Linked DNA regions of Mumia flava. The protein of the gene in region 1 binds, or shares a complex with, the protein of each later gene. Links are inferred from orthologs where the notes say so. Each region holds a gene or a part of one and is shown on either strand. Other genes may lie near its edges.

The links.
Region 2: the proteins of CLV56_RS08265 (region 1) and dnaN are in contact, whole or in part, in a cryo-EM structure (PDB 8GIZ), measured with the Escherichia coli proteins. The link is inferred for Mumia flava from one-to-one orthologs.

Annotation. Positions count from the first base shown.
Region 1 is NZ_PGEZ01000001.1:1,745,441-1,749,782, forward strand. The notes cover bases 1,445-4,342. They hold CLV56_RS08265 (DNA polymerase III subunit gamma and tau), read right to left. Parts: upstream 4,016-4,342; coding sequence 1,874-4,015; downstream 1,445-1,873. Other genes in these bases: CLV56_RS08260 (alpha/beta hydrolase), read right to left, coding at 1,445-1,845. Also shown: CLV56_RS08255 (aminodeoxychorismate synthase component I), read right to left, coding at 1-832; more of CLV56_RS08260, read right to left, coding at 835-1,444. UniProt on the Escherichia coli protein: Part of the beta sliding clamp loading complex, which hydrolyzes ATP to load the beta clamp onto primed DNA to form the DNA replication pre-initiation complex.
Region 2 is NZ_PGEZ01000001.1:1,978,523-1,982,031, reverse strand. The notes cover bases 1-2,946. They hold dnaN (DNA polymerase III subunit beta), read left to right. Parts: upstream 1-873; coding sequence 874-2,019; downstream 2,020-2,946. Other genes in these bases: recF (DNA replication/repair protein RecF), read left to right, coding at 2,939-2,946; gnd (phosphogluconate dehydrogenase (NAD(+)-dependent, decarboxylating)), read left to right, coding at 2,059-2,934; dnaA (chromosomal replication initiator protein DnaA), read left to right, coding at 1-430. Also shown: more of recF, read left to right, coding at 2,947-3,509. UniProt on the Escherichia coli protein: Confers DNA tethering and processivity to DNA polymerases and other proteins. Acts as a clamp, forming a ring around DNA (a reaction catalyzed by the clamp-loading complex) which diffuses in an ATP-independent manner freely and bidirectionally along dsDNA.

The DNA.
Region 1 (4,342 bases):
CGTTCTCAGCACGGTCCTTCACCGACGCGGCCAGGGCGGCAGGGTCCGCCGACGACGGCGCCGTGCCCTTGATCGGGCTCGAAAGCACGTGCCGACCCCGTCGGCGCAGGTACAGCTCGGGCGACAGGCTCACGACCGCGCGGCCCTCGTCGGCGACGAACGCGGCGTACGCGGGCCGCAGCGCGTCGATCCCGGCGAGGAACAGCTCCAGCGGGTCGCCGTCGAAGGCCGCTTCGAGCCTCAGGCACACGTTCGCCTGGAACAGGTCGCCGGCCCGGATGTGCGCGATCGTCCGCGCCACCGCCGCCCGGTGCGCGTCACCGTCCGGTCGGGCGGCGAAGTCCGAGAGGTCGTACGAGGCCGGCGGGGGTGCCGACCGCGCCACCACACGGCGCACGTCCTCGAGCCGTGCCTCGGCCTCGAGCGGCCCGGCGACCGACTCGAACCACCACACGCCGTCGATCCGGCGCAGCACGGTGTCGTAGCGCGCCAGGCGGGCGTCGGGGAGGGGGTTCGGGCGGGACGGCTGCGGTCCGGTCGCCTCGAGGCGATGGCCCAGCCGGTACCCCCACCAGCCGAGCCAGGCGGGCGCGAACGACGGCACCTCGCCGGCCTCCACCGCTCCGTCCTCGTCGTGGGGTGACCGCCCCGACACGACGTCGAGCGGCAGGTCGAACGGATCCTCGTCGGCGCCGAGGGTGCGCGACGGCTCGTACGCGACGACCTCGCGCCCGTCGTCCCACGACCCGATCAGCGCGACGAGCCCGTCGCGGCCGCGCAACCGGCGCAGCAGGTCGGCCGTACCAATCGTGCCGAGCCGGCGCCGCAGCATCCTCAGTCGGCTGCGGGCGCGGGGGCCTGAGCCGGGAGGTTCGTGTCGAGCCAGCGGTCGATGGTGGCGTACGCCGCGGCGCGGGGCTCCGACCGGGACAGGAACACGTCGTGGCGCGCGCCGTCGATCGGGACGATCTCGGTGTGGTCCCCGAGGCATCCGGACCAGCGGGCGATCTGACGGACGTCGAGCACGGCGTCGGCCGCGTCGACCTCAGGACCGTACGCCGTGGCGAAGTGCGTGCGCGTGGAGCGCAGCACGAGCGCCGGCACCCCGATGTCCAGACCCCGGTGCAGCGCGGCGTGCCCGATCCGGATCGCGCGCATCCAGCCGAACGTCACGGGGAACCCCTCGATCGGCTTCCACGCCACGTCGAACTCCCACTCGCCCTGGTGGGTGATCGACAGGCTCTCGCCGTACGCGCCGCCGGGCGGCAGCTTGATCGGCGTCGTCGGCTTGAGACGACCGACGAGCTTGACGACCTCGGTGCCGATCGAGCGGAGGTACGGGGCGCCCTGCAGGTCGAACCACGGGCTGTTCAGGATCAGACCACGGATCCCTGCCGCAGCGGTGCCGCCCGGACGCCGGTTGACCCGGTCGAGCCACAACGAGAGCACGAGCCCGCCCGTGGAGTGTGCGACGGCCAGCACGTCTGCGCCGCCGGCCTCCGCACGCACGACCTGCAGCGCCCGGTCCAGCTCCGCGTCGTACAGCGCCAGGTCGGACACGTAGTGCGCCGTGTGACCCGCCTTGAGCGAGCGCCCGCACTTGCGCAGGTCGAGAGCGTAGAACGCGTAGCCGCGCTCGGCGAAGAAGTCCGCGAGCTCGCGCTGGAAGAAGTAGTCGCTGAAGCCGTGGACGTAGAGCACCGCGCCCCGGACCTGCTCGCCGTCCCGCGGGACTCGTCGCACCAGGGTCGCGTCGATCGGGCCCTGCCCGTCGGGATCGTCGCCGAGGTCGATCCGGTGCTGCTCGTACCCCTCGCCGAGGACGTCGGGCTGCCAGGTCGTCATCGTGTCTCCTCCAAGACGGACGCGTCCGTCACTCGTGCGGCACCTCGCCGATCACCTGGGCGCCGAGCGTGCGGCTCAGCAGCTCCTCGTGGCTGAGCCCGTCGGAGTCCATCGCCGGGTCGTCGGCGTCGGCGTGCGAATCAGGATCGTACGCCGCGTCGGCTCCGCGCTCGGCCCGGATGCTCGCGCGCGCCGCCGCGATGGCGTCGGCGCTGGCGCGAGCCGACGACGGCGGGCGCGCCGCATCGGACGCGCCGGCCGGCACGTCCGGCTCGAAGGGCGGTGACGGATCAGGGGACTCCGGGGGCGGTCCTCCGGCCGGCGCCGCGGATGCGGGTCCTCCGGCGGCGGCACCCCCTGCCCCGGGGTTGGCGGCCGGCCGCTCCGGCTCCGGCGGAGACGTCGGCTGCGCACCACGTGACCCCGAGCCACCGGAGCCCGAGCCGCCGGCGGCGGACGGATCGACGATCGCCTCGACCTTCCACGTCCCGCCGAGCACCTCGACCAGAGCGGCAATCAGCACCTTGTCGGAGCCGGACCGGGCGAACGAGTCGCGCGCTCCGGCGTTCACCAGCCCGACGGTCACCGTGGACCCCTCGACGGAGTGGACCTGGGCGTTCTGGCTGAGCATCACCCACGTGAACCGGCGCTGCTGACGGACCGCGTCGAGCACGTCCGGCCACACCCGGCGTACGTCAGCGACTCCGGGCGTGCCGGCGGCGGGGGCGGGGTCTCGATCGCTCGCTTCGCTCGCGCCTCGACCAGCGGGAGGGGTCGCCTCGCTCCCGCCTCGACCAGCGGGCGCCGGGGCGGGGTCTCGATCGCTCGCTTCGCTCCCGCCTCGACCAGCGGGAGGGGTCACCTCGCTCCCGCCTCGACCAGCGGGCGCCGGGGCGGGGTCTCGATCGCTCGCTTCGCTCCCGCCTCGACCAGCGGGAGGGGTCACCTCGCTCGCGCCTCGACCGGCGGGCGCCGGGTCCGGCGCAGCGGCGGCGGGCGGCGGGGCCTGCTCGGCGATCGAGAGGCGGCGCTCGATCCGGTCGAGACGCGCCTGGATCCCGTCCGGCGTCGCGTCGGAACCCGGCAGCAGGATCCGGGCGCAGATCAGCTCGAGCAGCAGCCGTGGCGCCGTCGCGCCCCGCAGCTCGGTCAGACCGTCACTCACGACCTCGGCCGCGCGCGTGAGGTCGGCCTTGCCGAAGCGCGACGCCTCGTTCTCGACCCGCTCGGCACGATCCCCGGGGATCTCCAGCAGGCCCTTCGCGAGGGCGTCGGGGACGTGCGCAACGATCACGAGGTCACGCAGGCGCTGCAGCAGGTCCTCGGCGAAGCGCCGTGGGTCCTGGCCGGTCTCCACGACCTTGTCGACCGCCGCGAAGACGGCCGCGCCGTCACCGGCGGCGAAGGCGTCGATGACCTCGTCGAGCAGCGAGTCCGGCGTGTATCCGAGCAGACCCGCCGCGAGCGCGTAGCTGACGCCGTCGTCGGTGGCACCGCTGATCAGCTGGTCCAGGACGCTGAGGGTGTCCCGGACCGACCCCCCGCCGGCACGCACGACGAGAGGGAGCGCGGTCGGCTCCAGCGCGACACCCTCGGTCCTGCAGAGGTCCTCGAGGTAGGTCGAGAGCACCTTCGGAGGGACGAGCCGGAACGGGTAGTGGTGCGTCCGCGAGCGGATCGTCCCGATCACCTTCTCGGGCTCGGTGGTCGCGAAGATGAACTTGAGGTGGGGCGGCGGCTCCTCGACGAGCTTCAGCAGGGCGTTGAACCCCTGACTGGAGACCATGTGCGCCTCGTCGATGATGTAGACCTTGTAGCGGCTCTCGACCGGAGAGAAGAACGCACGCTCGCGCAGGTCACGAGCATCGTCCACACCACCGTGGCTCGCAGCGTCGATCTCGATCACGTCGATGCTGCCCGGCCCGCCGCGGGCGAGGTCCCGACAGCTCTTGCACTCGCCGCACGGATCGGCGACCGGCGCCTGCTCGCAGTTCAGGGCGCGAGCGAGGATGCGTGCGCTCGTCGTCTTGCCGCAGCCGCGCGGCCCGGAGAAGAGGTACGCGTGGTTGACGCGGTTGTTGGCCAGCGCGTGCCGCAGCGGCTCGGTGACATGGGACTGGCCGATCACCTCGGCGAAGGTCTCCGGTCGGTAGCGCCGGTACAGAGCCATCGGTTCGTCCACGCAGCAACCCTAACGATCGATCCCGACGGAACTCCACGTCCGTGTCGTCCCTGTGGTCGTTCCGCGCGTGTCGGCGGGCGTCGACCGCGCGGATGCGCAAGGCCCCGCGGCGCTCTCGGGCGTCGCGGGGCCTCCGGGGGTCTTGCTGCTTCCTCGCACGGCGCCCTCGAGAAACGCCAGATTCGTTCCTACCGGGTCCGAGCGCGACACGACAAGGGGGCAGGTGTCCGAATCACGCCTTTTTTTCGCAATCCACAGCGATGTTCACAGGTCGTGGAGAAACATCCACAGGTCCTCGGCGCGTCGTCCACAAGT
Region 2 (3,509 bases), 230 kb from region 1 along the record:
CATCCGCGAGCTCGAGGGCGCTCTGATCCGAGCGACGGCGTTCGCGAGCCTCAACCACCAGCCCGTCGACCTCTCGCTCGCCGAGATCGTCCTGAAGGACCTCATCCCCGAGGGGGGCGAGCCGGAGATCACCGCCGGCCTCATCATCGCGCAGACCGCGAACTACCTCGAGTACTCCATCGAGGAGATCTGCGGGGCCAGCCGCTCGCGCGGCCTCGTCCAGGCGCGCCAGATCGCGATGTACCTGTGCCGTGAGCTCACCGACCTCTCGCTGCCGAAGATCGGCCAGCACTTCGGCGGTCGCGACCACACGACCGTCATGTACGCCGAGCGGAAGATCCGCACGCTGATGGGCGAGCGTCGGACGGTCTTCAACCATGTCACCGAGCTCACCAACCGGATCAAGCAGCAGGCGCGCCAGGCCGGCTGAGGTCTCGAGCCACCCGCAACCGCGGATTCTTGTGTTCCCACACTTGGGGAAACTCCTGGGGAAAACACGGGATCCGGGTGGACGACCCACCCGGTCACCGGTGGACGGGTTGGGGAGGACGCCCGCTCCGTCCACCGCCGTCCCCCACCGAGCGCCGTCCGTCCCCCAGCTCGTCCACGAGGGCAAAGAGTGCCTGACCAGCGCCGACGAAGGTTCTCCACAGTTTCGACAGTGGCGAAGACGATGATGAGAACAACAAGATCTCTCCCGTACGACGAAGTCCTCCACAGCTCCGACCTGGGGATGAAGGACCAGATGTCCCTGAGTGGTCGGGTGCCGGTCGGGCGTGGCAGGATTCCCAACAACGTGTCGTTCCGCCCGCACAGCGTCGTGGCGACCCGACCCGCTCGGCCTGTCCAGACCCAGACCCGGAGGCTCTCCGCGTGAAGTTCCGCATCGATCGCGACGCGCTGGCGGACGCCGTCGCATGGACGGCGCGCAGCCTGCCCGTCCGACCCCCGAGCGTCCCGGTGCTGGCCGGTCTCATGGTCGAGAGCACCGACGGCGGGATCGCCCTGTCGGGGTTCGACTACGAGACCTCGGCCAGGACGACCGTCGACGCCGACGTCGCCGACGAAGGTCGCGTCCTCGTGTCGGGTCGGCTGCTGGCCGACATCTGCAAGTCCCTCCCGTCCCGGCCGGTCGACGTCGTCCTGGACGGCCCGAAGGTGTCGGTCACCTGCGGGAGTGCGCGCTTCAGCCTCCAGACGATGCCCGTCGCCGACTACCCCGCCCTCCCGGCCGTCCCGAACGCCGCGGGGACGGTCAGTGCCGACGAGTTCGCGACCGCCGTCGGCCAGGCGGTCGCGGCCGCGGGACGTGACGACGTGCTCGCCCTGCTGACCGGAGTCCGGATCGAGTTCGAGGGCTCGACCATCGCCCTGCTCGCCACGGACCGGTTCCGCGCGAGCCTGCGCGAGCTCCCGTGGTTCCCGAACGACCCCGCGCTCTCGACCTCCGCGGTCGTCCCCGCCAAGGCCCTCTCCGACATCGCGAAGTCGTTCACCGCGGGCGGCGACCTGACGATCGCCGTCTCGGGTCAGGACGACGGGCAGAGCCTGATCGGGTTCGAGGGCTCGACCGCCGCCGGCACCCGGCGTACGACGACGCGGCTGCTCGAGGGCGAGTTCCCCAAGGTGCGCCAGCTGTTCTCCGCGGCCTCGGAGACCGTCGCGTACGTCGGCACCGCCGACCTCGTCGATGCCGTTCGCCGTGTCTCGCTCGTCGCGGAGCGCAACACGCCTGTGCGGATGACGTTCTCCGAGGGCCAGGTGCTGCTGGAGGCGGGCAGCGGCGACGACGCGCAGGCCCAGGAGACCCTCGAGGCGACCGTGGAGGGCGAGGGCCTGGCGATCGGCTTCAACCCGACCTTCCTCCTCGAAGGACTGCAGGTTCTCGGGAAGCCGATGGTCCACATGTCGTTCACCCAGCCCAGCCGGCCGGCGTCCCTGGCCGGGGTCCAGGAGGCGGGTGAGCAGCCCGGCTCGACGTTCCGCTACCTGATCATGCCGGTGCGACTGCCCAGCTGAGTGCTCGCGCCGCAGGACCCGACCCACGAAGGAGCACCGATGCACATCGGACTGATCGGACTCGGCAAGATGGGCGGCAACATGCGCGAGCGGATGCGTCGCGCGGGGATCACCGTCGTCGGCTTCGACCGGGACGCGTCGCTGTGCGACGTGACGTCCCTCGGCGCGCTGGTCGAGGCGCTGCCGGCGCCACGCGTGGTGTGGGTGATGGTGCCCTCCGGCGACCCGACCCACGAGACCATCGCCCAGCTGCGTGGCCTGATGGATGCCGGCGACGTGGTCGTCGACGGCGGCAACTCCCGCTGGACCGACGACAAGCGGCACGCGGACGAGCTGGCCGAGCGCGGGATCGGTTTCGTCGACTGCGGCGTGAGCGGGGGCGTGTGGGGCCTGCAGGAGGGCTACGCGCTGATGGTGGGCGGATCCGCCGACCACATCGAGCTGGTCCAGCCGGCCTTCGACGCGCTGCGGCCGAGCCCGGAGTCGGGGTTCGTCCGCGCCGGCGGCGTCGGGGCGGGCCACTTCGCGAAGATGGTCCACAACGGCATCGAGTACGGCATGATGCAGTCCTACGCCGAGGGGTACGAGCTCCTGGAGAAGGCGGACCTGGTGGAGAACGTCCCGGAGGTGTTCGACTCCTGGCGCGAGGGCACCGTGATCCGGTCGTGGCTCCTGGACCTGTTCGCCGCCGCGCTCGCGGACGACCCGGACCTGGCCCGCCTGCGCGGGTACGCCGACGACTCCGGCGAGGGACGCTGGACGCTCGAGGCCGCGATCGAGCACGCGGTCCCGATGAACGCGATCGCCGCATCGCTGTTCGCCCGCTTCGCCTCGCGTCAGGACGACTCGCCGGCGATGAAGGCGATCGCGGCGATGCGCAACCAGTTCGGCGGTCACGCGGTCCACACGCAGTAGTCCCGTGCACGTCACCCGCCTGTCGCTGCACGACTTCCGGTCGTACCCCGAGCTCGAGCTCGACCTCGCGCCGGGCGTCGGGACGTTCGTGGGGTCGAACGGCCAGGGCAAGACGAACCTCGTCGAGGCGATCGACTACCTCGCGACGCTCGGGTCGCACCGCGTCTCGTCGGACGCGCCGCTGGTCCGGGTCGGCGCCGACCGTGCGGTCGTGCGCGCGAGGGTCGTCCGGGACACCCGCGAGGCGGTGCTCGAGATCGAGATCACGCCCGGTCGGGCCAACCGTGCCCGGGTGAACCGCGCGCCGCTCCCCCGTACCCGCGACCTGCTCGGCTGGGTGCGCTCGGTCGTCTTCTCTCCCGAGGACCTGGCGCTGGTGAAGGGCGACCCCGGTGAGCGGCGCCGCTTCCTCGATGCCCTGCTGGTGCTGCGCAGCCCGCGGATGGCGGGCGTGCGCGCGGACTACGAGCGAGCGCTGCGCCAGCGCAACTCCCTGCTCAAGTCCGCACGTGCCGCCGGGCGCAACGCCGCTCTGGGGACCCTCGACGTGTGGGACGAGCAGCTCGCCGCGTTCG